Linked DNA regions of Azoarcus sp. KH32C. Each later gene encodes a partner of the first gene's protein in a complex. Links are inferred from orthologs where the notes say so. Each region holds a gene or a part of one and is shown on either strand. Other genes may lie near its edges. The genes, in order: secY, secG and secA.

The links.
Region 2: secY (region 1) and secG share a complex: the UniProt entries of both Escherichia coli proteins name them as parts of the sec protein translocase complex. The link is inferred for Azoarcus sp. KH32C from one-to-one orthologs.
Region 3: the proteins of secY (region 1) and secA are in contact, whole or in part, in a crystal structure (PDB 3DIN), measured with the Thermotoga maritima proteins. The link is inferred for Azoarcus sp. KH32C from one-to-one orthologs. Residues at the interface, in WP_004081795.1 of Thermotoga maritima: Glu108, Gly109, Glu110, Glu111, Ala236, Glu237, Arg238, Arg239, Ile240, Thr241, Ile242, Gln243, Tyr244, Ala245, Arg246, Arg247, Val248, Thr249, Gly250, Arg251, Arg252, Val253, Tyr254, Gly256, Ala257, Ser258, Thr259, Tyr260, Leu261, Pro262; in WP_004082002.1 of Thermotoga maritima: Glu261, Ala262, Arg263, Lys300, Ala301, Arg302, Thr303, Ile304, Ile305, Leu323, Tyr324, Asp325, Pro326, Val329, Ser330, Tyr333, Ile336, Lys340, Phe345, Val349, Glu363, Phe364, Tyr374, Ser375, Gly376, Gly377, Glu393, Ile395, Thr482, Ser483.

Annotation. Positions count from the first base shown.
Region 1 is NC_020516.1:4,409,986-4,419,145, reverse strand. Bases 5,582-8,507 are described here. They hold secY (preprotein translocase subunit SecY), read left to right. Parts: upstream 5,582-6,376; coding sequence 6,377-7,639; downstream 7,640-8,507. Other genes in these bases: rpsK (30S ribosomal protein S11), read left to right, coding at 8,425-8,507; rpsM (30S ribosomal protein S13), read left to right, coding at 8,050-8,412; rpmJ (50S ribosomal protein L36), read left to right, coding at 7,883-7,996; infA (translation initiation factor IF-1), read left to right, coding at 7,643-7,861; rplO (50S ribosomal protein L15), read left to right, coding at 5,860-6,297. Outside these bases: rpsS (30S ribosomal protein S19), read left to right, coding at 1-83; rplV (50S ribosomal protein L22), read left to right, coding at 93-422; rpsC (30S ribosomal protein S3), read left to right, coding at 432-1,265; rplP (50S ribosomal protein L16), read left to right, coding at 1,234-1,647; rpmC (50S ribosomal protein L29), read left to right, coding at 1,650-1,844; rpsQ (30S ribosomal protein S17), read left to right, coding at 1,841-2,110; rplN (50S ribosomal protein L14), read left to right, coding at 2,257-2,625; rplX (50S ribosomal protein L24), read left to right, coding at 2,638-2,955; rplE (50S ribosomal protein L5), read left to right, coding at 2,965-3,504; rpsN (30S ribosomal protein S14), read left to right, coding at 3,512-3,817; rpsH (30S ribosomal protein S8), read left to right, coding at 3,830-4,225; rplF (50S ribosomal protein L6), read left to right, coding at 4,236-4,769; rplR (50S ribosomal protein L18), read left to right, coding at 4,782-5,135; more of rpsE, read left to right, coding at 5,148-5,581; more of rpsK, read left to right, coding at 8,508-8,814; rpsD (30S ribosomal protein S4), read left to right, coding at 8,829-9,160. UniProt on the Escherichia coli protein: The central subunit of the protein translocation channel SecYEG. Consists of two halves formed by TMs 1-5 and 6-10.
Region 2 is NC_020516.1:3,438,307-3,447,504, reverse strand. The notes cover bases 3,413-6,191. They hold secG (preprotein translocase subunit SecG), read left to right. Parts: upstream 3,413-4,510; coding sequence 4,511-4,873; downstream 4,874-6,191. Other genes in these bases: AZKH_RS15160 (NADH-quinone oxidoreductase subunit C), read left to right, coding at 5,983-6,191; AZKH_RS27310 (NADH-quinone oxidoreductase subunit B family protein), read left to right, coding at 5,495-5,971; ndhC (NADH-quinone oxidoreductase subunit A), read left to right, coding at 5,117-5,491; tpiA (triose-phosphate isomerase), read left to right, coding at 3,730-4,497; pstB (phosphate ABC transporter ATP-binding protein PstB), read left to right, coding at 3,413-3,531. Also shown: AZKH_RS15205 (PstS family phosphate ABC transporter substrate-binding protein), read left to right, coding at 1-709; phosphate ABC transporter permease subunit PstC, read left to right, coding at 767-1,726; phosphate ABC transporter permease PstA, read left to right, coding at 1,736-2,659; more of pstB, read left to right, coding at 2,653-3,412; more of AZKH_RS15160, read left to right, coding at 6,192-6,588; AZKH_RS15155 (NADH-quinone oxidoreductase subunit D), read left to right, coding at 6,581-7,834; NADH-quinone oxidoreductase subunit NuoE, read left to right, coding at 7,886-8,365; NADH-quinone oxidoreductase subunit NuoF, read left to right, coding at 8,362-9,198. UniProt on the Escherichia coli protein: Subunit of the protein translocation channel SecYEG. Overexpression of some hybrid proteins has been thought to jam the protein secretion apparatus resulting in cell death; while this may be true it also results in FtsH-mediated degradation of SecY.
Region 3 is NC_020516.1:4,119,879-4,129,553, reverse strand. Bases 582-3,837 are described here. They hold secA (preprotein translocase subunit SecA), read left to right. Parts: upstream 582-913; coding sequence 914-3,637; downstream 3,638-3,837. Other genes in these bases: AZKH_RS18415 (HDOD domain-containing protein), read left to right, coding at 3,725-3,837; AZKH_RS18425 (DUF721 domain-containing protein), read right to left, coding at 582-739. Outside these bases: lpxC (UDP-3-O-acyl-N-acetylglucosamine deacetylase), read left to right, coding at 1-102; AZKH_RS18430 (hypothetical protein), read left to right, coding at 111-299; more of AZKH_RS18425, read right to left, coding at 296-581; more of AZKH_RS18415, read left to right, coding at 3,838-5,269; bifunctional glutamate N-acetyltransferase/amino-acid acetyltransferase ArgJ, read left to right, coding at 5,369-6,607; AZKH_RS18405 (sensor domain-containing diguanylate cyclase), read right to left, coding at 6,653-8,149; AZKH_RS18400 (chemotaxis response regulator protein-glutamate methylesterase), read right to left, coding at 8,324-9,421; AZKH_RS18395 (protein-glutamate O-methyltransferase CheR), read right to left, coding at 9,432-9,675. UniProt on the Escherichia coli protein: Required for protein export, interacts with the SecYEG preprotein conducting channel.

The DNA.
Region 1 (9,160 bases):
ACATGGTCGGTCACAAGCTTGGCGAATTCGCGCTGACCCGTACTTTCAAGGGTCACGCCGCGAGCAAGAAGGCGAAGAGGTAAGGAGCGAACATGGAAACCAAAGCAATTCTGCGGGGCGTTCGCCTGTCGGCCCAGAAGGGTCGGCTTGTGGCGGACCTCGTGCGGGGCAAGCCGGTTGATCAGGCGCTCAATATTCTCGCCTTCAGCCCGAAGAAGGGTGCTCAGATCATCCGTAAGGTTGTGGAGTCGGCGATTGCTAATGCCGAGCACAACGACGGTGCCGACATCGACACGCTGAAGGTTAAGACGATCTATGTCGAGGAAGGCACGTCGCTCAAGCGCTTCACGGCGCGCGCGAAGGGTCGCGGTAACCGCATCCTGAAGCCGACCTGCCACGTCTACGTGACTGTCGGGGAATAAGGGGTAAATATGGGTCAGAAAATTCATCCGACCGGATTCCGTCTGGCGGTCACCCGTGACTGGAGTTCGCGCTGGTTCGCCTCGAGCCAGGATTACTCCAAGATGCTGCATGAGGACATCAAGGTTCGCGACTTCTTGAAGAAGAAGCTATCGCACGCCTCAGTGGGTCGTGTCGTTATCGAGCGTCCTGCAAAGAACGCCCGCATCACCCTTTTCAGTGCCCGTCCCGGTGTGGTGATTGGTAAGAAGGGTGAGGACATCGAACTGCTCAAGCGCGAGCTTCAGAAGATCATGGGCGTGCCGGTGCACGTCAATATCGAAGAAGTGCGCAAACCTGAGCTCGATGCCAAGCTGATCGCCGACTCGATCGCCCAGCAGCTCGAAAAGCGGATCATGTTCCGTCGTGCGATGAAGCGCGCGATGCAGAACGCGATGCGTCTGGGCGCTCAGGGTATCAAGATCATGAGCTCGGGTCGTCTGAACGGCGCCGAAATCGCCCGTACTGAGTGGTATCGCGAAGGTCGCGTGCCGCTGCACACTCTGCGCGCAGATATCGACTACGGTGTCTCCGAAGCCAGCACGACCTATGGCGTGATCGGCATCAAGGTGTGGGTGTACAAGGGCGACATGCTCGGTCGGAACGAACGTCCGGCCGTCGTCGAGAATGAAAACGAGGCTCGCCGCGGCCGTCGCGCGCCTCGCAATGATGCCGGTGACAACCGTGGCGCCAAGCGTCCGGCGCGTCGTGCCGGTGCCGATCAAGCCGATGCCGACAAGGGCGGAAAGCGGACCAGAAAAGCGGGAGTAGACGATGCTGCAGCCGTCGAGAAGGAAGTATCGTAAGGAGCAGAAGGGCCGGAACACCGGCGTGGCAACGCGCGGTGCGAAGGTCAGCTTCGGCGAGTTCGGGCTCAAGGCGGTTGGTCGTGGTCGTCTGACCGCGCGTCAGATCGAGTCGGCGCGTCGTGCGATGACCCGTCACATCAAGCGCGGTGGTCGGATCTGGATCCGGATTTTCCCGGACAAGCCGATTTCCAAGAAGCCTGCCGAAGTGCGGATGGGTAACGGTAAGGGCAACCCGGAGTACTGGGTCGCCGAAATCCAGCCGGGCAAGGTTCTGTATGAGATGGATGGTGTCGACGAAGCGCTCGCGCGCGAGGCGTTCCGACTGGCTGCTGCGAAGCTGCCGCTCGAGACCGTGTTTGTTCACCGTCAGTTGGGGTAAACATGAAAGCGAGTGAACTCCGCGCGAAGAGCGCCGGTGAATTGAATCAAGAGTTGCTCGAACTGCTGAAGGCGCAGTTCTCGCTGCGCATGCAACTGGCGACGCAGCAGCTCGGCAACACGAGCCAACTCGGAAAGGTCCGTCGCGACATCGCGCGCGTGCGTACCGTTCTGCGTGAAAAGGCGGTGCAGAAATGAGCGAAGAAAAGCAAAAGGTCCGGCGGGTGTTCGTCGGCCGTGTGGTCAGCGACAAGATGCAGAACACGGTCACCGTGCTCGTCGAGCGTCGTGTCAAGCATGAGCTGTACGGCAAGGTGATCACGCGTTCGGCGAAGTATCACGCTCATGTCGAGGGCGGTCTTGCTGCGGCGGGCGACTTGGTTGAGATCGAGGAATGCCGTCCGATCTCGAAGACCAAGTCTTGGCGCGTCGCCAAGGTGCTCGAGAAGGCTCGCGAAATCTGAGGTCAGTCGGAAATCGCATAGAACAGCTTGGCAGGTAACTGCCAAGCTGTTATAGTTTATACTCTTTGCTTCTCGCTCCTCGGAGCTTCCCACCCGAACGGGTTCCAAGACTGACCGCGGTAGCGGGGCAAGTTGGAGATAAATTCATGATTCAAATGCAGTCCATTCTGGACGTCGCCGATAACACCGGCGCGCGTTCGGTGATGTGCATCAAGGTGCTTGGCGGTTCCAAGCGTCGGTATGCCAGCGTTGGTGACATCATCAAGGTTGCCGTGAAGGACGCCGCGCCGCGTGGTCGCGTCAAGAAGGGCGATATTTACAATGCGGTCGTCGTGCGCACCGCGAAGGGCGTTCGTCGCCCCGACGGTTCGCTGCTGCGCTTCGATGGCAATGCGGCCGTTCTGCTGAACAACAAGCTCGAGCCGATCGGCACCCGCATTTTTGGGCCGGTGACGCGCGAGCTGCGTACCGAGCGGTTCATGAAGATCGTCTCGCTGGCGCCTGAAGTGCTCTAAGGAGTTGTCGAGATGAACAAGATCCGCAAAGGTGATGAGGTAGTCGTCCTGGCCGGCAAGGACCGTGGTCGTCGCGGTGTTGTGCTGGGTCGCGTCGGTGAAGAGCGTATCGTCGTCGAAGGCGTGAATCGCGCCAAGAAGCACGTGCGTCCGAATCCGCTGAAGGGCGAGGTCGGTGGCATCGTTGAGAAGGAAATGCCGCTGCACATCTCGAATGTTGCGCTGTTCAATCCCGCATCGCAGAAAGGCGATCGCGTTGGGATTCGGGTGCTTGAAGATGGTCGCAAGGTGCGCTTCTTCAAGTCCAATGGCGAACTGATCGACGCGTAAGGAGTGGCAATGGCGCGCTTGCAACAGTACTACAAGGAATCGATTGCTCCGGATCTGCTGAAGCAGTTCGGCTACAAGTCGGTTATGGAAGTGCCCCGCATCACCAAGATCACTCTGAACATGGGTGTCGGCGAGGCGGTGGGTGACAAGAAGATTCTCGAGCATGCCGTTGGCGACATGCAGAAGATCGCTGGTCAGAAGCCGGTGGTTACGAAGGCTCGCAAGTCGATCGCGGGTTTCAAGATTCGTGACGGTTATCCGATCGGCTGCATGGTGACGTTGCGCGGTGCGACGATGTATGAATTCCTTGATCGCTTGGTGACGATCGCGATGCCGCGTATTCGCGACTTTCGCGGGATTGCCGGCAAGGGTTTCGATGGCCGCGGCAACTACAACCTGGGCGTCAAAGAGCAGATCATTTTCCCCGAGATCGAGTACGACAAGATCGACGCGCTGCGCGGTATGAATATCAGCATCACGACGACCGCGAAGACCGATCAGGAAGCTCGGGCTCTGCTCGCTGCGTTCAAGTTCCCGTTCAAGAATTGAGGGTGTTATGGCAAAACTGGCTCTGATCAATCGAGAAGAGAAGCGCCGCAAGACGGTCGAGAAGTTCGCCGCCAAGCGTGCCGCGCTGATCGCTCAGATCAACGATTTCAAGTTGCCTGAAGAAGAGCGCATGGCTGCGCGTCTGAAGCTGCAGCAGCTGCCGCGCAATGCAAGTCCCGTTCGCGAGCGTCGTCGCTGCGAGCTGACCGGTCGTCCGCGTGGCGTGTTCCGCAAGTTCGGCCTGTGCCGCAACAAGCTGCGTGACCTGGCGTTCCGTGGCGAAGTGCCCGGCATGACCAAGGCGAGCTGGTAAGGAGATTAGCAGATGAGTATGTCCGATCCTATCGCCGATATGCTGACCCGCATCCGCAATGGTCAGCAGGCTCAAAAGGCTAGCGTCTCGATGCCGAGCTCGAAGCTGAAGGTTGCGATTGCCAAGGTGCTGCAAGATGAAGGTTACATCGAGTCGTTTGGCGTCCGTGAAGCTGGCGGCAAGCCCGAACTCGACGTGGTGCTGAAGTATTACGCCGGTCGCCCGGTCATCGAGCGCCTCGAGCGCGTCAGCCGTCCCGGTCTGCGCGTTTACAAGGGTAGCGACGATCTGCCGCGTGTGATGAACGGTCTGGGTGTCGCGATCGTGTCGACTCCCCGTGGCGTGATGACCGACCGTGCTGCCCGTTCGGGTCGCGTCGGCGGCGAAGTCATCTGCTACGTCGCGTAAGGGGGATTTCATGTCTCGTGTAGCTAAGAATCCGGTTGCCGTCCCCGCGGGCGTCGAAGTGACCATCGGTGCCGGCGAAGTCGCCGTCAAGGGACCGCTCGGTACGCTGACGCGATTCGTCGGTGGCGACGTATCAGTTCAGCGCGAAGGCGATGCGCTCGTGTTTGCCGCGGTTCCCGGTGCGCCCAATGGTCGTGCGATGTCCGGTACCGTTCGCGCGCTCGTTAACAACATGGTGGCCGGCGTGACGAAGGGCTTCGAGCGCAAGCTGACCCTGGTGGGCGTCGGTTATCGCGCCCAGGCTCAGGGCGACAAGCTGAACCTGACCCTTGGTTTCTCGCATCCGGTGGTCCATCAGATGCCTGCGGGTATCAAGGTCGAGACCCCGACGCAGACCGAAATCGTGATCAAGGGCATCGACAAGCAGTTGGTCGGCCAGGTCGCAGCCGAGGTGCGTGCATACCGCGAACCCGAGCCGTATAAGGGCAAGGGCGTCCGTTATTCGGACGAAGTGGTTGTGCTCAAGGAAACCAAGAAGAAGTAAGGGCGGTTTGATATGAACAAGAAAGACGTTCGTCTGCGTCGTGCTCGTAAAACCCGAGCCAAAATCGCGGAACTGAAGGCGGTTCGCTTGACCGTGTTTCGTTCCAATTCGCATATCTACGCCCAGGTGATCGCTGGTTGCGGGTCGCGTGTGCTCGCTTCGGCATCGACGCTCGAGGCTGATGTGCGCTCGCAGCTTTCGCACGGCGGCAACAAGGCTGCGGCACAGCTCGTCGGCAAGCTGATTGCCGAGCGCGCGAAGGCGGCTGGTATCGAGACGGTCGCGTTCGATCGCGCCGGCTTCCAATATCACGGTCGCGTTCAGGCGCTGGCCGAGGCTGCCCGCGAAGGCGGACTCAAGTTCTAAGCGAGGATTCGTATGGCTAAGCAACAAAGCAAGCGTCCGCAGGCTTCGGAGGAGCGTGACGACGGCCTTCGCGAGAAGATGGTTGCCATCAATCGCGTCACCAAGGTGGTGAAGGGCGGCCGTATCCTCGGTTTCGCTGCGCTGACCGTGGTGGGTGATGGCGACGGCGGTATCGGCATGGGCAAGGGCAAGTCCCGCGAAGTGCCGGTCGCCGTCCAGAAGGCGATGGATGAAGCGCGCCGCAAGATGGTCAAGGTGTCACTGAAGAACGGCACCCTGCACCATGCCGTGGTCGGCAAGCACGGCGCCTCTTCGGTGCTGATGCAGCCCGCTCCGAGCGGTACCGGCATCATTGCCGGCGGCCCGATGCGTGCCGTGTTCGAAGTGATGGGCGTGACCGACGTCACCTGCAAGTGCATCGGTTCGGCCAATCCTTACAACGTCGTGCGCGCCACGCTGAATGGTCTGCTGGCCGTCAATACGCCTGCAGAAATCGCAGCGAAGCGCGGCAAGAGCGTCGAAGAGATTCTGGGGTAAGCCATGGCCGAGAAGACGATCAAGGTCACGCTGGTGAAAAGCGTGATCGGTACCAAGCAATCGCACCGTGCGACGGTGCGCGGTCTGGGGCTGCGTCGCCTGAATCACACCGTCGAACTCCAGGACACCCCGGAAGTTCGCGGCATGGTGAACAAGGTGTCGTACCTCGTGAAGTGTGAGGGCTGATATGCGACTCAATACGATCAAACCCGCTGCTGGCGCAAAGTTTACTGCCAAGCGCGTCGGCCGTGGTATCGGCAGCGGCCTGGGCAAGACCTGCGGTCGCGGTCACAAGGGCCAGAAGTCCCGCGCCGGAGGCTTCCACAAGGTCGGTTTCGAAGGCGGTCAAATGCCGCTGCAGCGTCGTCTGCCGAAGCGCGGCTTCGTGTCGCTGACCGGTAGTCGTAACGCCGAAGTGCGTCTGTCGGAACTCGACAAGCTGCCCGTCGACGACGTCGATCTGCTGGTGTTGAAGCAGGCCGGACTGGTCCCTGCGGATACGCTGTCGGCAAAGGTCGTTCTGTCCGGCGCAATCGCCCGGAAAGTGACCTTGCGCGGCGTCGGTGCGACGAAGGGTGCCTTGGCTGCCATTCAGGCAGCCGGTGGTTCCGTGGCTGCCGAGTAAGGCGAAGGACAGGGCTGTGGCCACTTCTGCTGCCACGTTGGGAACCCCCGGTCGCTTCGGCGATCTGAAGCGCCGGCTGATGTTCTTGGTCGGCGCTCTGATCGTCTATCGTATCGGAGGTCATATTCCGGTGCCCGGGATCGATCCGCAGCGACTGGCCGAGCTGTTCCAGTCGCAGGCAGGCGGCATCCTTGGTGTCTTCAATCTGTTCTCCGGCGGGGCGTTGTCGCGCTTTACGATTTTCGCCCTGGGGATCATGCCGTATATCTCTGCATCGATCATCATGCAGTTGATGACGGTTGCGATTCCGCAGCTCGAGGCGCTCAAGAAAGAGGGCGAGGCCGGCAGGCGCCAGATCACGAAGTACACCCGTTACGGCACGGTTGCACTGGCGTTTGCGCAGTCCCTCGGCATCGCGATCGCGCTCGAAGGGCAGGCTGGGCTGGTGCTCGATCCGGGCTTCCTGTTCCGCTTCGTAACCGTGGCGACGCTTGTTACCGGGACCATGTTCCTGATGTGGCTGGGTGAGCAGATCACCGAGCGCGGCCTTGGGAACGGCATCTCGCTGATCATCTTCGCAGGTATTGCAGCCGGCTTGCCGAGCTCGATTGCGAAGTTGTTCGAGCTGGTGCGGACCGGCGCGATGCATCCCTTCACAGCGCTGCTGATCTGTGTGCTGGTCGTGCTGGTGACGGGTTTCGTCGTCTTTGTCGAGCGGGGTCAGCGGAAGATCCTGGTGAACTATGCCAAGCGGCAGGTCGGCAACAAGATCTACGGCGGCCAGAGTTCGCATCTGCCATTGAAGTTGAACATGTCGGGGGTCATCCCGCCGATCTTCGCGTCGAGCATCATCCTGTTCCCGGCGACGTTGGGACAATGGTTCGGCGCGTCGGAGAGCATGCGCTGGTTACGAGATCTGTCCTCGACGCTCGCGCCGGGGCAGCCGATCTACGTCATGTTGTATGCCGCGGCGATTATCTTCTTCTGTTTCTTCTATACGGCGCTCGTGTTCAATGCGCGGGAGACGGCGGATAATCTGAAGAAGAGCGGAGCGTTCGTTCCCGGGATTCGTCCCGGCGATCAGACGGCCCGATACATCGACAAGATCCTGACGCGGCTGACGCTGGTGGGTGCCGGATACATCACGCTGGTGTGCCTGCTGCCTGAGTTGTTAATCTTGAAGTGGAACGTGCCGTTCTATTTCGGAGGCACCTCACTGCTGATCCTGGTGGTTGTGACGATGGACTTTATGTCGCAGGTCCAGGCGTACGTCATGTCACATCAGTACGAGAGCCTGCTCAAGAAGGCGAACTTCAAGGGGGCGGGGCTTCCGACCAGGTAAGCTATGGCGAAGGAAGACGTTATCGAGATGCAGGGCGAGGTCACAGAGAACCTTCCCAATGCAACGTTTCGCGTCCGGCTCGAAAACGGACACATGGTCCTCGGGTACATCTCGGGGAAGATGCGGATGCACTACATCCGGATTCTTCCCGGTGACAAGGTCACTGTGCAGCTGACGCCCTACGACCTGACCAAGGCCCGGATCGTTTTCCGGACCAAGTAATCAAGAAACAGGAGCAACAAAATGAGAGTTCAGGCTTCGGTTAAGCGGCTGTGCCGCAACTGCAAGATCGTGCGTCGCAAGGGTGTGGTCCGCGTCATCTGCGCAGATCCGCGGCACAAGCAGCGCCAGGGTTGATCTTAGGGCGCTCGAGGATTAATATTTAATGTTTCGCTTTTTGGGGTAATCGAATGGCCCGTATTGCTGGGGTAAACATTCCCAACCACAAGCATGCCGAGATTGCGCTGACCGCCATCTATGGAATTGGCCGTTCGCGTGCTCAGAATATTTGTGATTCTGCCAACGTGGCTCGCTCTGCCAAGGTGAAGGACCTCACCGAGTCGGATATGGAACGGCTGCGCGATGAGGTCGCCAAGTTCGTCGTGGAGGGTGACCTCCGTCGTGAAGTGACGATGAACATCAAGCGCCTGATGGACTTGGGTTGCTACCGCGGTGTCCGTCACCGTCGTGGTCTGCCTGTCCGCGGTCAGCGTACCCGTACCAATGCACGTACCCGCAAGGGACCGCGCAAGGCCATCGCCGGCAAGAAGTGATAGGGACTGATAATGGCTAAGACTGCTGCGAAAGTTCGCAAAAAGGTTAAGAAGAACGTTGCCGAGGGCATCGCCCACGTGCACGCGAGCTTCAACAATACGATCATTACGATTACCGATCGCCAGGGCAACGCTCTGTCGTGGGCAACCTCGGGTGGTGCGGGCTTCAAGGGCTCGCGCAAGAGCACTCCGTTTGCCGCGCAGGTCGCCGCCGAGGCTGCCGGCAAGGCCGCTCAGGAATGCGGTGTCAAGAATCTGGAAGTGCGCATCAAGGGGCCGGGTCCCGGTCGCGAATCTGCCGTGCGCGCGCTCAATGCGCTGGGTATGAAGATCTCCAGCATTACCGACATCACGCCGATTCCGCATAACGGCTGCCGTCCGCCGAAAAAGCGTCGTATCTGACAAGGAGTTGAAACGTGGCTCGTAATCTGGATCCCAAGTGCCGTCAGTGCCGTCGCGAGGGCGAAAAGCTGTTCCTGAAGGGTGATAAGTGCTTCACCGATAAGTGTGCGATCGAGCGTCGTGCGTATGCGCCTGGCCAGCACGGCCAGCGTTCCGGTCAGCGTCTGTCCGGCTATGGCGTACAACTGCGTGAAAAGCAGAAGATCCGCCGCCTGTACGGCGTGCTGGAAGCCCAGTTCCGCAAGGTGTATGCCGAAGCCGACCGCCGTCGCGGTCAGACTGGCGAAAACCTGCTGCAACTGCTGGAAGGCCGTCTGGACTCCGTGGTGTACCGCATGGGCTTCGG
Region 2 (9,198 bases), 970 kb from region 1 along the record:
CGGTATCAAGTATTTTGAACTCCCGGTCGCCTTCGATGCCCTCACCGTCGTCATCAACCCCAAGAACACGTTTATCAAGCAACTCAATGCCGAGCAGCTCAAAAAGATGTGGGAGCCGGCCGCCCAGGGCAAGGTAACGACCTGGAAGCAGGTGGACGCATCATTCCCCGATGTTCCGTTGAAGCTCTTCGGGCCGGGTGCGGATTCGGGTACCTTTGACTACTTTACCGAAGCGACGGTTGGCAAGGCCAAGTCTTCGCGTGGCGATTACACGGCATCGGAGGACGATAATGTCCTCGTGCAGGGTGTGTCGCGCGACGTGAACGCGATCGGCTACTTCGGTTACGCGTATTACGTTGAAAACCAGGGCAAGCTGAAGGCCGTTCCGATCGTGAACAAGGCTGGTCAGGCGGTTGAGCCGGGCCCGAAGGCGGTGATCGACGGCTCCTACAATCCGCTGTCGCGGCCGATCTTCATCTACGTCAGCGAGAAGGCGATGCAAAAGCAGGAAGTGCGCGAATTTGTCACTTTCTACATGAAGAATGCCGCCAAGCTGGCTACCGAGGTCAAGTACGTTCCATTGCCCGCCAAGGCGTATGACACTGCGCTGGAGCATGTGAGCAAGAAGAAGCTGGGTACCGTTTTTGGTGGCGAGGCCGAAGTGGGCGTGACCATCGATGCACTCCTGAGCCGCGAATCGAAGCTGTGATGCAGTGGATGGGGTACGGGACAATCCTGTACCCCATCGATGTGACCGATCCGAAGCATGCGAGATATCAATCCAGTGAATTCCTCTGTGGCCGTACCGCCTGTGCCTTTGGTCGTCAGCGATCGATTGGCACGGAAGGCTTTGCGCAATAGCCGCGAGCGCGTCATCGAGGCGCTGCTGTTTTGCGCCGCTAGCGTTTCCGTCGTTACTACCCTGGGGATCGTTTGGATCCTTGTCGCCGAATCCCTTCGGTTTTTCGAGAGTGTGTCGGTCTGGTCGTTCCTGACGGACACCATGTGGACGCCGCTTTTTGCTGAGCCGCGCTATGGCATTCTCCCGCTGCTGTCCGGGACGCTGACGACGTCGATGGTCGCGCTGCTCGTCGCGATTCCCCTTGGTACGACGATCGCAATCTATCTGTCGGAGTTTGCCAAGCCTGCCGTTCGTGAGATCGTCAAGCCTTTCCTTGAGTTGCTCGGCAGCATCCCGACGATCATTTACGGCTATTTTGCGCTTGTCGTCGTCATCCCGATGTTGCAGCTGTTGATTCAGGATCTTGCCGGATTCAACATGCTCGGCGCCGGCATCGTCATGGGTATTGCCATCATTCCCTACGTCAGTTCCCTCGCCGAGGACGCCATGCGCGCAGTGCCGATGAGCATGCGCGAAGGTTCCTACGCAATGGGTGCGACGAAGCTCCAGACCGCCCTCCGTGTTGTTCTTCCTGCTGCGCTGTCCGGCATCCTTTCCGCCTACATCCTCGGCATTTCCCGTGCCGTGGGTGAAACGATGATCGTCGCGGTGGCTGCAGGAATGCAGCCGAATTTCACGATCAATCCGCTGGAGTCGGCGCAAACCATTTCGGCTTACATCGTTCAGGTCGCTCTTGGGGACTTGCCCCATGGATCGATCGGCTACCAGTCGATTTTCGCAGCAGGTCTGAGCCTGATGCTGATGACGCTGGCACTCAATCTTGTCGGCCACATTTTGCGCCGCCGCTTCCGCGAGGCCTACTGAGGAGGCGACATGAATTTTGCTGAAATTTCGCTTATCAGGCGCATTATTCGGCGCAACAAGCGCTGGGACATCGTGTTCGCGGTTGCCGGCTTTCTTGCGCTAATGCTGGGTGTGCTGACGTTTGTGGGACTGTTTGCCCAGATGGCCTACGCTGGTTGGGATCGCCTGACCCCGGAGTTCTTCACCAACTTCCCGTCCCGGCGGGCGTCTCAGGCAGGCATCCTGTCTGCGTGGGTCGGATCGCTGCTGGTGATGCTCGTCACGGCCATTTCCGCTGTCCCGCTGGGCGTGGCGGCAGGCGTCTACCTCGAAGAATACGCACGGAAGAACATCGTCACGGACATCATCGAAATCAATGTCACCAATCTCGCAGGCGTACCGTCCATCGTTTACGGACTGCTCGCCCTCGGGGTGTTCGTTTACGGATTCGGGTTTGGTCAAAGCATCCTCTCTGCGGGGCTGACGCTCGGTTTGCTGATCCTTCCCGTCGTTGTCGTCGCGACCCGCGAAGCGATCCGGGGCATTCCGCAGCATATTCGGGAAGCCGCCTACGGCCTCGGTGCGACGCGCTGGCAGGTGACCCGCGACCATATCGTGCCTTATTCGCTGCCGGGCATCCTCACCGGCGTAATCATCGGCATGTCGCGTGCCATCGGTGAGACTGCTCCGATCATTACGATCGGCGCCCTGACGTTTATCGCGTTTCTACCCGAGGCCCCGATCGGCCCGGACTTCCCTTGGATCAACTTCGCTTGGTTGAAGTCCGGTTTTACGGTCATGCCGATCCAGATGTTCAACTGGACGTCGAGGCCGGAAGAGGCATTCCAGCAAAATGCGGCAGCAGCAGGCTTCATCCTGGTCTTGATGACCTTGGCGATGAATGCAGTGTCGATCTGGATCCGTTATCGCTTGCGTAAGGACATCAAATGGTGAGCAGCGTGGAAGAGCAAGTTGGCAAGCCGACCGGTGGTGCAGGGAGAGGTGGCAATGTGCGTGGGTCGATAGGGCAGCCTTCGGTAGCCAACGCTGCCCGGGAGAAGGTGCTGCCCGTCAAAGCGATCGTGGAGGATTTTAGCTTCTATTACAGTGACTTCAAGGCGCTCAAATCGATCTCGCTTCCCGTGTTCGAGAAGCGAGTCACGGCCCTGATCGGCCCGTCGGGATGCGGCAAGTCGACTCTGTTACGATCCTTCAATCGCATGCACGACCTTTATCCGGGCAATCGGTACGAAGGCGTGATTCGCCTGCACCCGGACAACACGAATTTGCTTGACGCCGCCGTCGATCCGATCGAAGTGCGTATGCGAATCGGGATGGTGTTCCAGAAGCCGAATCCGTTCCCGAAGTCGATCTACGAGAACGTCGCCTACGGTCTCAGAATCCGGGGAGAGCGTAGTAAATCCGCAATCGATGACCGCGTTCAGGAAGCGCTGAAGGGTGCGGCCCTGTGGACTGAGGTGGAGCGCCGCCTCCATGAGCCCGCAACCGCCCTGTCTGGCGGCCAGCAGCAGCGCTTGTGCATCGCGCGTTGTCTGGCGACCGATCCGGAAGTGCTGCTCTTCGACGAACCGACGTCCGCGCTCGATCCCATCGCTACCGCAAGTATCGAAGACCTCATTCACGAGCTGCGCGAAAAGGTCACGATCCTCATCGTCACCCACAACATGCAGCAGGCCGCTCGCGTGTCGGACTTCACTGCATACATGTATCTCGGTGAGCTGATGGAGTTCGGGGAAACCAGTCAGATTTTTGTGAATCCTCGCCGGAAAGAAACGGAAGACTATATTACCGGTCGCTTCGGCTAATCGGCGCCACGGCTGTTCAATGCCGGCTGCCGAAGGTGATGCTAGCGCGTTGGATGTCGAACCCTACGTCTCCTGTGGCGGGAGGAGCTCAGCCTCTTCCCGCTGCGACGCTTGCACTGCAAGAGTGTGAGTGGCTGCATGGCTTTTGCCGAAATCCACGCCTCAGGATAGAATAAAAGAATTTGCTGGGGCTAAGGGATGAAGGGCAAGCTTGTCGTCGGCAATTGGAAGATGAACGGCGACCGAAGCGGCAACCGCTCATTGCTGGAGCAGATTGTCGGCGCGATGCCTTCAGGGCTTGCATGTGCCGTCAGCGTGCCGTTCCCGTTTCTGGAGCAGGCCGAAGGACTGCTGGAAGGAAGTGGGATTGCGCTTGCGGCACAGAACGTTAGTGAGTTCAGCGGTGGAGCGTACACCGGTGAGGTCAGTTGTTCGATGCTCGCCGATTTTTCGGTGAAGTACGTCATCGTTGGGCATTCTGAGCGGCGTAGCATGTTTGGTGAGAGCGACGAAGTCGTGGCGCGCAAGGCGCTCGCCGTTGTTCGTTCCGGTTTGACGCCAATTATTTGCGTCGGGGAGACTTTGGGCGAGCGCGACGCGGGTGCGGTCGAAGCCGTTCTTATGCGCCAACTGGATGCCGTCCGTGCGGCTCTTGATCCGGAGCTGTTGCAAAAAGTGGTCATCGCATATGAGCCAGTCTGGGCAATTGGGACGGGAAGGGCGGCTTCCGGCGACCAAATTCAAGACGTTCTCGCCTTTATTCGTCGTTGGCTTGCTGCTCACGTGCATGATGCATCCAGTATCGCCATTCTCTATGGTGGGAGCGTCAAAGCCGACGGTGCGGGCGCTTTGTTCAGATTGCCCGATGTCGATGGCGGATTGATTGGCGGAGCTTCTCTCGACGCGTCTCAGTTTCTTGAAATCTGCAGGGCGGCTGCGGGCGCCTCGCAACGGGTGGTCGATTAAATAAGGATTTGTAATGGGTAATTATATTTTTTCAATCGTGTTGACGATCCACGTGCTGGTAGGCCTAGGTGTTATTGGGCTTGTGCTGATGCAGCATGGCAAGGGAGCTGATGCGGGTGCGGCATTCGGTAGTGGTGCTTCAGGAAGTGTGTTTGGTGCTTCAGGGTCCGCTAACTTCCTCAGTCGAACCACTGCGGTCCTCGCGGCCGTGTTCTTCATGACGAGTTTGGGTCTCAGCTATCTGGCAAGCAGTAAGCCGAAGCAGCAGCCGACGAGCATCATGCAGGGTGTTGCACCGGCGCCCGCGCCGGCTGCCGGCGAGGCTCCATCGAGCGAAAGCGGTCAGGATTCGAAGGCTCAGTCGATTCCAAAGTAAGCACACTTTTGCCTTTGCGCAGCGCGGAAAAAGTCGTATAATTTTCGAGCTGTAACGAACGACGTGCCGACGTGGTGAAATTGGTAGACACGCCATCTTGAGGGGGTGGTGGCGCAAGCCGTGTGAGTTCGAGTCTCACCGTCGGCACCAGCATATCTGAATCGCCCGCGCATGCGGGCGTTTTCATGCCGAGAGGCAGGAAGTAAAACTAAAACAAACCGACAATTGACGGGGTGTCACGCAATGCTGGAAAACTACTTTCCTGTTCTGATGTTCATCCTCGTGGGTCTTGGTGTGGGCATAGTGCCTCTCATTCTTGGGCGCGTTCTTGCGCCCTATCGCCCGGATAGCGAAAAGCTGTCTCCGTACGAGTGCGGTTTCGAGGCGTTCGAAGACGCGCGCATGAAGTTCGACGTGCGCTATTACCTCATCGCGATTCTTTTCATTCTGTTCGATCTCGAGATCGCCTTTCTGTTTCCGTGGGCGACAGTCTTCCAGGAATTCATTGCGGCCGGTCAGGTCGCCTGGTTCGTATTCGGTTCGGTAATGGTTTTTCTTGCCGTTCTGGTTATCGGCTATATCGTCGAGTGGAAAAACGGTGCGCTCGACTGGGAGTGATGCATGAGTATTGAGGGCGTCTTTCGCGAAGGATTTGTCACTACATCCCTGGATGCAGTGATTAACTGGACGCGTACTGGCTCGCTGTGGCCAATGACTTTCGGTCTTGCGTGCTGTGCGGTCGAAATGATTCATGCAGGCTGTTCGCGTTATGATCTTGACCGTTTCGGCGTTGTCTTCCGGCCCAGTCCGCGTCAGTCCGATCTGATGATCGTAGCAGGCACGCTCTGTAACAAGATGGCGCCTGCATTGCGCAAGGTTTACGAGCAGATGGCGGAACCCCGTTGGGTGATCTCGATGGGCTCCTGCGCCAATGGTGGCGGCTATTACCACTACTCGTATTCGGTGGTTCGGGGCTGCGACCGGATCGTTCCGGTTGATGTCTATGTGCCGGGCTGCCCCCCGACGGCCGAAGCGCTGCTCTACGGCATTATCCAGCTGCAAAACAAGATCAAGCGCACGAACACCATAGCGCGGTGATGGGTGGATTTATGAGTGCGAAGCTAGAACGTCTCGGTCAGGTCCTTCAGGAAGTCTTTGGTGACCGGCTGCGCTCCCTTGTTCTCGATCGCGGTGAAGTCACGATCGAGGTGTCTGCCGGTGATTATCTTGCCGTTGCGCAGGAGCTGAAGAATCATCCGGAGCTCGCCTTCGAGCAGCTGGTCGATCTCTCTGGTCTGGATTATTCCGCTTACGGAAATGCGCCTTGGGAAGGTCGGCGTTTTGCCGCGGCTGCGCATTTGCTCTCGGTTTCCAAGAACTGGCGCGTGCGTTTGCGTGCCTTTGCCGACGAAGACGAGTTTCCCGTGCTGGAGTCACTAGTCGGTATCTGGCCCAGTGCGAACTGGTATGAGCGCGAAACCTTCGATTTGTACGGCATCATGTTCAGCGGTCACCCCGATCTGCGTCGGATCTTGACGGACTATGGTTTCGTCGGTCATCCGTTCCGCAAGGATTTTCCGATTTCTGGTTACGTGGAAATGCGTTACGACCCTGAGCAGGGGCGTGTCGTTTATCAGCCTGTGACGATCGAGCCGCGTGAAAACACGCCGCGCATTGTTCGCGAAGACAATTACGGGGATGTCGGCCATGGCTGAGATTCGCAATTACACCATCAACTTTGGTCCGCAGCACCCGTCCGCGCACGGCGTGCTCCGTCTGGTGCTGGAACTCGATGGCGAAGTCGTCGAGCGTGCAGACCCGCATATCGGGCTGCTGCATCGTGGTACCGAAAAACTCGCCGAGACGCGTACCTGGATCCAGTCGGTCCCGTATATGGATCGACTCGACTACGTCTCGATGATGTGCAACGAGCACGCCTATTGCATGGCAATCGAGAAATTGCTCGGTCTCGAGGTGCCAATCCGCGCGCAATACATTCGCGTGATGTTCGATGAAATCACGCGGATCCTGAATCACCTTCTCGGTATCGGTACGCACGCGCTCGATATCGGTGCGATGACGATGGTGCTTTACACCTTCCGCGAGCGCGAGGATCTGCTCGACGTGTACGAGGCCGTTTCCGGGGCGCGTTTGCATGCCGCTTATTACCGGCCGGGCGGTGTATATCGCGATTTGCCGGACCGCATGCCGCAGTATCAGGTCAACAAGTTCAAGAACGCGAAGACGGTTCAAGAACTCAATGAAAGCCGGCAGGGTTCCATGCTGGATTTTCTTGAGGACTTCACCAACCGTTTCGACGGCTATTGCGACGAGTATGAAACTCTGCTCACCGACAACCGGATCTGGAAGCAGCGTACGGTCGGGATCGGTGTCGTTTCGCCGGAGCAGGCGAAGGCGCTCGGTTTCACCGGAGTCATGCTTCGGGGTTCGGGCGTGGCCTGGGATCTGCGTCGCAAGCAGCCGTACGAAGTTTACGATCAGGTAGATTTCGATGTGCCCCTCGGCAAAAACGGGGACTGCTACGACCGCTATCTGTGCCGTATGGAAGAGATGCGTCAATCGAACCGCATCATCAAGCAATGCATCGCTTGGTTGCGCGCGAATCCCGGGCCGGTTATTGCCGATAATCACAAGGTTGCACCGCCGCCGCGCGAACGCATGAAAGCCAACATGGAAGAGCTGATTCACCACTTCAAGCTCTTCACCGAAGGGATGCATGTGCCGAAGGGCGAGGTCTATTCGGCAGTGGAGCATCCGAAGGGTGAATTCGGTGTTTATGCGGTTTCCGATGGCGCGAACAAGCCGTATCGCCTGAAGTTGCGTGCGCCTGGATTTGCGCACCTGGCAGCGATGGACGAAATGGCACGGGGCCACATGATCGCCGACGTGGTCGCCATCATCGGAACGATGGATATCGTGTTCGGCGAAATCGATCGCTGAACGCAGCGAACTTAAGAACATCGGCAGGCAACGCGGGAAGACGAGTACGAAATGCTGAGTCAGGAATCGCTACAACAGATTGATCGCGAGATCGCCAAGTATCCACCGGATCAAAAGCAGTCTGCGTGCATGTCAGCGCTGCGCATTGCGCAGGTCGAAAAAGGCTGGCTTCCGAAGGACGTCATCGAATTTGTCGCCGGGTATCTCGGGATGCCTGCGATTGCTGCGTTCGAAGTCGCCAGTTTCTACAACATGTACGACCTCGAACCCGTCGGCCGCCACAAGATCACGGTGTGCACCAATTTGCCCTGTGCGCTATCGGGCGGGGTGCATGCGGCAACGTATCTCAAGGAAAAGCTGGGTATCGATTTCAACGAGACGACGGCCGACGGCATGTTTACGCTGAAAGAAGGCGAGTGCATGGGGGCCTGTGGCGATGCGCCGGTGTTGCTGGTCAATAACCATCGCATGTGCAGCTGGATGACTAAGGAAAAGATCGACCAGATGCTGGCGGAGCTGGAAAGCAAATGAGCGCAGGCGGACTGATTCTCGCCGGACTGGACGGCGATCGTACTTGGGGGCTTCAGGATTATGTTGCGCGCGGGGGCTATTCGGCGCTGCGCAAGATAATCGACGAAAAGATTGCGCCGGAAGCCATCATTGCGGAACTGAAGGCGTCGTCGCTGCGCGGGCGCGGTGGCGCCGGGTTTCCCACCGGCCTCAAGTGGAGCTTCATGCCGCGTTCCTTCCCCGGGGCGAAGTACCTTTGCTGTAACTCCGACGAAGGTGAACCGGGCACGTTCAAGGACCGAGATATCCTGCGCTACAACCCCCATACGGTTATCGAGGGGATGACGATCGCGGCCTATGCAATGGGCTGCGAGCGCGGATACAACTACATTCACGGCGAAATTTTCGAAGTTTACCAACGCTTCGAAGAGGCGCTCGCTGAGGCGCGCGAAGCCGGGTTGCTCGGAAAGAATATCCTGGGTTCCGAATTCTCCTTTGATCTGTTTGCACACCACGGTTACGGCGCATATATCTGCGGCGAAGAAACCGCGTTGCTGGAGTCGATCGAAGGCAAGAAGGGACAGCCGCGATTCAAGCCCCCGTTCCCCGCGAGCTATGGTCTGTATGGCAAGCCGACCACGATCAACAACACCGAGACTTTTGCGTCGGTGCCGTTCATCGTGAATATGGGTGGCGAAGGCTTCCTGAATCTCGGCAAGCCGAATAACGGCGGTACCAAGCTTTTCTCCGTTTCCGGTCACGTCAATCGACCCGGGAATTACGAAGTGGCGATGGGTACTCCCTTTGCCGAGCTGCTCGAAATGGCAGGCGGCATGCGTGGCGGCCGCAAGTTG
Region 3 (9,675 bases), 280 kb from region 1 along the record:
CTGCTCGAAGACCAGTCCGCCTGGGAAATCGTCACCTTCGAACAGGATGCTGCGACGCCTGCGGCCGTGACCCACCAGTTCGCCCTCGCAACCGTTTCCTGACGCGCCAGATGCTGGTCATCCGCATTTTCATGGTGCTGGCGGCGATCGGCATCGGCGGATCAGTCATTGCCTGGATGTTTACGGGCAATGTCCGCTACCGGGCGTGGGCGTGGAAATTCTTTCGCGCGGCGGTCGTGGTGATCTTCGTCTACCTCGCGCTGTTCGCACTCGAACGGGTCTTCGTGCCCTTCGTCTAGGCCTTTTCGTCGCGGCGGCTGCGTGACACGAGCCGTTCCAGCGCCTCGCGTAGCGGCGAATCGGCGGGCAAGGATGCCGAAAAATCCGTCAGGCTGCGCGCTCCGCTCTCCGACAAGCTGCGGGAGGTGACCCGCCGTGCGGGCTCGGGCGCCTCATTGACCTTCACTTTCACCTGGATGGCCGTTACGGGTACGCCGGTGGCGGCGAATTGCGCGGTCAGCGTCGGGGCCATCTGCTTGAGGCGGGCCGCCACGGCCCCTCCGTCGGCGAGCAGCACCAGCGTGCCACTCTTGAGGTTCGCGACCGAGCAAGCCGCCGCGAGCGCCGGCGGCAGGTGCTGTGCGAGCACGTTCTGAAGGCGCATCAGGCGTGCGGCGTGGTCCTGCAATCGCGCGAGTGAGTCGCCACTGCCGAGGTAGCGGTTGATGAGCTGGGTCATGGGGACAAATCGGGGGTCGGTAAGCGATGGTAGGGGGTGGCGGCAGGCAGAGCAAGCGCGCCATCTCCGCAGTTACGGTGAGCCTGCAATTCTCCCTTGCCTGCACGGCACTCAGGGGCTTGCCCTCGGCATGCTAAACTTCCCGCTTTGCCGAATCGAACCCAAAAATTTCTCATGATTTCCGGCCTGCTCAAGAAAATCTTCGGTAGTCGCAACGACCGCCTTGTCCGTCAGTATTCCCAGACCGTCCGGGCGATCAACGCGCTCGAGCCGGAAATTTCAGCCCTGTCGGACGAGGCCCTGCGGGGCAAGACCGCCGAGTTCAAGCAGCGCGTCGCGAACGGCGAGTCCCTCGACAGCCTTCTGCCGGAGGCCTTCGCGGTCGTGCGGGAGGCCGGAAAGCGCGTGCATGGCATGCGCCATTTCGACGTCCAGCTCATCGGCGGCATGGTCCTGCACAACGGCAAGATCGCGGAAATGCGGACCGGCGAGGGCAAGACCCTGGTCGCCACCCTGCCGGCCTACCTGAACGCGCTCGCCGGCAAGGGCGTCCACGTCGTGACGGTCAACGACTACCTGGCCAGCCGCGACGCGGAATGGATGGGGCGCATCTACGGCTTCCTGGGCCTGACCACCGGCTGCAACCTCTCGCGCATGCAGCATGACGAGAAGCAGGCTGCTTACGCTGCCGACATCACCTACGGTACGAACAACGAGTTCGGTTTCGACTACCTGCGCGACAACATGGTCTATTCGACCAGCGAACGGGTTCAGCGCGCGCTCAACTACGCCATCGTCGACGAAGTGGACTCGATCCTCATCGACGAGGCGCGTACCCCGCTGATCATCTCCGGCCAGGCTGAAGATCACACCGAGCTCTACCTGAAGCTGAACCAGGTTGCGCCGATGCTGACGCTGCAGGAAGGCGAGGGCGACAACGTCACCAAGCCCGGCGACTACACGGTCGATCTCAAGGCGCGTCAGGTGTTGCTGACCGAGCAGGGGCATGAGAACTCCGAGCAGATCCTGACCCGCATGGGCCTGCTCGCCGAAGGAACGAGCCTGTACGATCCGGGCAACATCCTGCTGGTCCATCACCTCTACGCGGCGCTGCGCGCGCATGCGCTGTTCTTCAAGGATCAGCACTACGTCGTGCAGGATAACGAAGTCGTCATCGTCGACGAATTCACCGGCCGTCTGATGGCCGGCCGCCGCTGGTCCGACGGTCTGCACCAGGCGGTCGAAGCGAAGGAAGGCGTGCGCATCCAGGCCGAGAACCAGACGCTCGCCTCGATCACCTTCCAGAATTACTTCCGCATGTACGGCAAGCTCTCCGGCATGACGGGTACCGCCGATACCGAAGCCTACGAGTTCCACCAGATCTACGGTCTGGAAACCGTCGTCATCCCGACCAACCGTCCGATGCAGCGCAGGGACGAGAACGACAAGGTCTATCGCACGGCGAAGGAAAAGTGGGATGCCGTGATCGCCGACATCCGCGCTTGCGTCGAGCGCGGCCAGCCGGTGCTGGTCGGCACCACCTCGATCGAGATCAACGAGTTCCTGTCGGCAATGCTTCAGCAGGCGAAGCTGCCGCACCAGCTGCTCAACGCCAAGCAGCACGATCGTGAAGCTGAAGTCGTCGCGCAGGCAGGACGCCCGGGCGTGATCACGATCGCGACCAACATGGCCGGTCGCGGTACCGACATCGTGCTCGGCGGCAGCATCGAGAAGCAGATCGCAGCGATCCGCGACAACGCCGAGCTCGACGGGGCGACGAAGGAGGCTCGCATCTCCGCGATGCGCACGGAATGGAAAGGGTTGCACGAGAAGGTGCTCGCGGCAGGCGGCCTGCATATCGTCGGCACCGAGCGCCACGAGTCGCGGCGTATCGACAACCAGCTGCGCGGCCGCGCCGGCCGCCAGGGCGACCCCGGGAGCTCGCGCTTCTACCTGTCGCTGGAAGATCCGCTCATGAAGATCTTCGCCGGCGAGCGCCTGAACGCCATCATGGTGCGGCTGAAGATGCCGGAAGGCGAGGCGATCGAGCACGGCATGGTCACGCGGTCGCTCGAGTCCGCGCAGCGCAAGGTCGAGCAGCGCAACTTCGACATCCGCAAGCAGCTGCTCGAATACGACGACGTCGCCAACGACCAGCGCAAGGTGATCTACCAGCAACGCAACGAGCTGCTGGAGAGCGAGGACATCTCCGAAACGATCCAGGCCATGCGCCACGGCGTGCTGCAGGACGCGTTCCGCATCTACGTGCCGGCCGACAGCGTCGAGGACCAGTGGGACATCCCGGGCCTGGAGCTCGCGCTGGCGTCGGAATACCAGCTGCGCGTGCCGGTCGGCGAGTGGCTGAAGGCCGAACCGAGTCTCGACGACGAAAGTATCCTGCAGCGCATCGTCGCGACCGCCGACGAGATGTACGCGGCGAAGGTGGCTCAGGTCGATCTGGATGCCTGGCACAAGTTCGAGCGCGACGTGATGCTGCAGAGCCTGGATACGCATTGGCGGGAGCATCTGGCTGCGCTCGACCACCTGCGCCAGGGCATTCACCTGCGCGGTTATGCGCAGAAAAACCCCAAGCAGGAATACAAGCGCGAATCGTTCGAACTGTTCGAGGGCCTGCTCGATACCGTGAGGGGCGACGTTTCCAAGCTCCTGATGACGGTCCAGGTGCGCGCCGAGTCCCAGCTCGATACGATGGAAGAGCCGGCGCTGGACAACGTGCAGTACCACCACGCTGACTACGACGAAGCGCTGGGAGCTGCCGCGGCGGTGGCTGCCGATGTCGGCGTGAGCGTACAGGCCGGGCCGAAGGTGGGCCGCAACGATCCCTGCCCCTGCGGGTCGGGGAAGAAGTACAAGCATTGCCACGGTAAACTGAATTGATGGGGATGGGACGGGCAGGTATCGGCAATGAATGGGTGAGCCTGCGGCAGCCAGTCGCGGGCGAGCCGGGACGGGTACGTCCGCATCATGGCTGGTCCGTCTGAGCCGCAGGGGCGTCGCCCGGCGTCGCCCGCCCTCTTTCCCGAACTCGAGCTCGGGGTCCCGGAGACCCCGGGCCCGGCACGCGAGCCGCGCGCGCTGGGCGAGTGGGTGGCTCATATCCGGGACCAGGAGATGCCTGCTCTCGGGGTGACCATCGAACTCATCCATTCGGTCACTGACGACGAAAAATCGACCACCGGCCGCCTCGCACAGGCGATCCTGCAGGACGTCGCAATGACCGCGCGCGTCCTGAAGCTTGCGAACAGCCCGCTGTACAACCCGACCCACCAACCGGTCAGCACGATCAGCCGCGCAATCGTAGTGCTCGGGTTCAACGCCGTAGCCGAGATCGCGGTTGCGATCCGGGTCATCGACGCGCTGCTCGCCGGCGGCATGCGCGATCGGCTGCTGAACGAGATGGCGCGCGGCTTTCACTCGGCAGTTCAGGCGCGCTCGCTGGCTGCGATGCGGCGCGACCCACGCAGCGAGGAAGTGTTCATTGCGGCGCTGTTGTCGCGTGTCGGCGAGATGGCCTTCTGGTGCTTCGGCGGCAAGGCGGCGCAGCGTCTCGATGCGGCGATGCGGGCAGGCGCCCATACGGCGGAAGAGGCGCAGCTGAATGTGCTGGGCTTTCGTTTGCGCCAGTTGTCGCAAAGCCTCGTGAAGGAGTGGAAGCTCGGGCCTTTGCTCCAGTCGGTCCTCGAAGGGAAGAGTCGGATCGGGCCGACAGAGCAGGCCATCTTGTATGGCGAGCGCCTGGCGACCGAGGCGGAAGGCGGCTGGGATTCGCCCGGCACGCGGCGCCTGATCGGCGAGCTCGCAACCTTCGTCGGGACCACGCCGGAAACGATGCGCGAGGAACTCGCAGCCAACAGCGCCGAGGCCAAGCGCATTGCCGCTTATTTCGGCGCTCCTGAGGCTGGCCGACAGATTCCGCAGGCATCCCCCGAAGGCATTCCGCTCGAGGAGGAGGAAGCGGAAGACCCGGCGCAGAGCCTGCTTGAACCCGACCCGCAGCTCCAGCTCAAGATTCTGCGCGAAATTTCCGGGCGTATCGCGGCGCGGGCTGGCCTCAACGAAATCCTGCAACTCGTCCTCGAAGGGATCTACCGCGGCGTCGGCTTCGACCGGGTCCTGTTCGCGCTGCTGTCGCAGAATCGCCAGCAGCTGATCGGGAAGGTGGCATTGGGCAAGGGGGCGGAGGGCCTGAAGCAGCGTTTCATCTTTTCCCTCGACGCAACTCCGGGCGACCTGGTGAACGAGTTCTTTCGCAGTCCGCGCCCGATGCGCTTCGCTCCCGGCAATAATCCGCCCGGGATGAAACTGGATCGGTTGCAGCTCGTCACGAACACCACGCTCGCGTGCGTTGCTCCGATCGTGGTGCAGGGGCGCGCGATCGGCCTGTTCTACGCCGATCGGCTGAATCCCGCGTCTGCGATCGACGACGAAGCCTTCGAGGCGATGCAGCTCTTCGTCCAGCAGGTGTCGCTGGCGGTCGCCGCAGTCGCCACGAAGCGTCCGGGGCAGTAGGCGCGCGCTTCGGACCACCCAGCCCCGATTTGCGTTCTGGAACAATCACCTCACACTGAGCGGCGAATGTCGCCCTTTAACCCCTGATGGAGAAATGCCATGCCCGTTAACCTCTCCACGCCGCAGCCCTCCGAGCTCAAGGCCGTTCCCGGCGTGCGTCTCGGTGTCACCGAAGCGGCTATCCGAAAACTCAATCGGCGCGACCTGACGCTGATCGAAGTGGCGGAGGGGAGCCGCGTGTCGGGCGTGTTCACTCAGAACCGTTTTTGCGCCGCGCCGGTGCAGGTGTGCAAGAAGCATCTGCCGGCCGGCGACATCCGCGCGCTGGTGATCAACACCGGCGTCGCGAATGCCGGCACCGGGGAAGAGGGGCTCGCGAAAGCCAATGCGACCTGCGAAGCGGTTGCCGGCGCGATGGGCATTCGCTCGAACCAGGTCCTGCCATTCTCGACCGGGGTCATTCTCGAGCCGCTGCCTGTGGAACGCATCATTGCGGGTCTGCCCGGTGCGAAGGCGAATCTCCGCGAGGACGGTTGGTTCGAGGCGGCGCACGGCATCATGACGACCGATACGGTTGCGAAGGCCGTGTCGCGCACCGTCGAGATCGGCGGCAAGACCGTCACGCTGACCGGAATCAGCAAGGGCGCGGGCATGATCAAGCCGAACATGGCGACGATGCTCGGCTTCGTGGCCTGCGACGCCGCGGTCTCGCAAGTCCTGCTGGATGCCGTGACACGCGAAGCGGCCGATCTTTCGTTCAACAGCATCACCGTGGACGGCGACACGTCGACCAACGATTCTTTCATCGTGATCGCCACGGGCCGGGCCGGCAATGCCGAGATCGTGGATCCGATCAGTGCCGAGTATCGCGCCTTGCGCGAGGCCGTCGTCGACGTGTCGATCCGGCTTGCGCAGGCGATCGTGCGGGATGGCGAAGGCGCGACCAAATTCATGACCATCGCGATCGAAGGGGGCGCGTCGCGGGAGGAGTGCCGCAAGGTCGGGTACGCGATTGGGCATTCGCCGCTGGTCAAGACCGCCTTCTTCGCGTCGGATCCGAACCTCGGACGCATCCTGGCCGCGATCGGCTATGCAGGCATCGACGACCTCGACGTGGGCCGCTTGCGTGTGTGGCTGGGAACTGCCGACGAGGAGGTGCTCGTGGCCGAAAACGGCGGGCGCGCCGCGAGTTATCGCGAGGAAGCCGGCGCGCGGGTCATGAAGGCCGCAGAAATCACCGTTCGCGTCGATCTGGGCCGCGGGCAGGAGCGCGCGACGATCTGGACCTGCGATTTCTCGTACGACTACGTGAAGATCAACGCCGACTACCGGAGTTGATGCTTCACTGGCAGCGCCGGGCAAGCTCGCCTTTGCTTGGCGCGGTCAGCCGCAGACGCGGTTGCGGCCAGCGTTCTTGGCTTCCCGCAATGCTGTGTCGGCGCGCGCGATGATCGTCTCGAAGGCCTCGTCGGGGGCTGCGAGGGTCGCGATCCCGATCGAGACGGTCAGCTTCAGCGGTGGCGTGCCATCGAGTGCGAGTTCGGTGGCGGCCACCGTGTGCCGGACACGTTCGGCCACCTCGCGAGCGTGGGTCACGTCGGTTTCAGGCAGTACAGCGACGAATTCGCCCCCGCTCCAGCGGCCGAGCAGGTCGACTTCCCGCAGGGCGTGGCGGACCCGGGCGGCGAACTGGTGCAGCGCCTTGTCCCCTGCATAGTGCCCAAGCGTGTCGTTGATGGACTTGAAGTGGTCGATGTCCAAGACGAGCAGCGACAGTGGCTTTCCGTATCGCCGCGCGCGCGCCAGTTCGAGTTCGGCGGTTTCCAGGAGCGCACGCCGGTTCATCAATTCGCTGACGAAATCGGTGTGGGCCAGGCGCCGGATTTCTTGACTGGCGTGCGCGAGGCGTCGGCGGGTGCGATGTGCGACGAGGGCAAGACCCGTCGTCATCGCGGCGAACAGCGCAATCGCCCCCGCGGTGACGGTGGCCCACGTCCTCCAACTCCGCAGATACTCCTCTTCCGCCCGGCCGACCGTCAGGTAGAGGGGATAGCCGGCGACTTTCCTGAACGAGGTCAGCCTTTCGATACGATCGAGCGGTGTGGACGCGCGGAAGGTTCCGGCATCGGCGCCGGTCTTGAGCAGGTTGGTGAAGGGTTTCGCCACCATCGATTGGCCAACGACGTCGTCTCCGTTGTCCGGATCGGGGTAGCGGGCGATGATGCCGAGGTCCGCGCCGCGCAATGTGATAGCTCCGCCCTCCGGGACGGCGATCTGCGCGAGGGTCTGGGTCAGATTCTCGACGGGGACCGAAACGAAGGCCATGCCGGCGAAGCTTCCATCGGGATTCTTCGCCCCGCGCGCCAGCATCACCTGCCATCGCTGGTCGATGCGCGTACGCTGGGGACGCGAAATGACGAGGCCGTCCTGCTCCTGCGCCGCCAGGCTGCGGAACTGCGTACGGTCCGAGAGATTGATGCGTGCGCCAGCCGGAACGTCGCTGCCGTATCGGATCGTACCCGCAGAGTCGGTCACTCTCACGCCTTCGGCTTCGGGAAGACGGGCCGCCTGTACGGCGATGAACTGGTTGAGGCGCACCGCGTCGACCCCGCCGCTCGCGAGTTGGCGGTGATATTCGTCGATCACGGTGCCCAGCATAATGTCGCAGGAGCGAACGATCGCAGCAAGCTCTCTTTCGAGAGCCAGGGCATCGTTACGGGTCGCCTGCACCGCGCGCTCTTCGACCTGGGCGCATTCGTCGATCAGTATCCCTCCGACGACGATGGCGATGATCAGCTCGATGAGGATGATGCCGGTAAGCAGCCATGATGAGCGTGCGGATTGCCTGGCTTGACGAAAGCTTCGGATGCGTGTCGGCATTCTCCTCATCCGGCTTACCAGAAAATTCGCTTGCCCGGCCTCGTATGCCTCGTTCGTGCCTGTCGGGGGCATTGCGTCCGATGGGCACAATGCGGAGCGGTCATCGCCATCCGCCCTGGACTGTTGCCCGGCGGTGAGCGGAAGGTGGTCGTCGTTGATATCCATGTTGCGTCTTCAGTGCGTGCCGTCGCTACTGAAACCGACCAAGGCGGAGGGAATGCAGTCAAGGGGCAGCACGGATTCGGCGGCCCCGAGACGAATCGCCTCCTTCGGCATGCCGAATACCACCGACGAGGCTTCGTCCTGCGCGATGGTTGCAGCGCCGGCGCGTCGCATCTCCGACAGACCCCGGGCGCCGTCGTCGCCCATGCCCGTCATGATGACTCCGAGCGCATTGGGGCCGGCAGACTGGGCGACCGACCGGAACAACACATCGACCGACGGTTTGTGGCGATTCACGGGCGGGCCGTCGAGGATGTCCACATGGTATTGGGTTCCGCAGCGCTTGAGCATCATGTGACGCCCGCCGGGTGCGATCAGGGCCTGTCCAGGCACGACGCGGTCGTTGTGGCGCGCTTCACGGACGCTGACCATGCAAAGCTCGTCCAGGCGTTCAGCAAACATCGCGGTGAATCGCTCCGGCATGTGTTGGACGATGACGATGCCGGCGATGTTGGCAGGTAAGCGTGTCAGCACCGCTTCCAGTGCTTGCGTGCCGCCGGTCGAAGTGCCGAGCGCAATGATCTTGTCGGTGGTTCGTGATGGCACGGCAGCCGTCTGCGCGGGGATGACGGCGTCAGCGCTGAACTTCGGCTCGAGGGATGCAAGGGCGGGCTTCAACAGGCGCGGATTGGCGCGGGCAGCAGCACGAATTTCGGCAATGATGTCATCGGCCGCCTTGATGATGAAATCCTTCAGACCGGATCGCGGTTTGGCCATGATGGAAAGCGCGCCTGCGTCCAGCGCTTGCATGGCGGCCGGATGGTCATGTTCGACCAGGGACGAATAAACGATGATTGGCGTTGGACGCTCCGACATGAGCCTGCGCAGGAAACCCAGGCCGTCGGCGCGTGGCGTATCGATGTCGAGGATGATGACGTCGGGCCAGCGCCGTCGTAGTTTGTCCATCGCGAACTGGGGCGACGATGCGGTGGCGATCAACTCCACATCGCCCGCGCGCGCGATCATTTCGGCAAGTCCCTGACGCACGACGGCGGACTGGTCAATGACCATGACCTGAATCGCAGCAGGCGGGCGGGCGGACGGGCTCATGTTGCGTGAATCAGACGGGATTCTGATAGACCGTCGGGCGGACGGCCCTGAGCCGGTCGGTCACGCCATTGAGCGATTCCGAATGCCCGACGATGAAATAGCCTCCGTTCTTCAGGTTCGGAATCATGTTGTTGACGACCTTGCGCTTGGTTTCGGTGTCGAAATAGATCATTACGTTGCGCAGGAAGATGACATCGAAGTCGCCAATCCCCTCGATTGGCATTGTCAGATTCACCTGCGCAAAGCGTACGCGT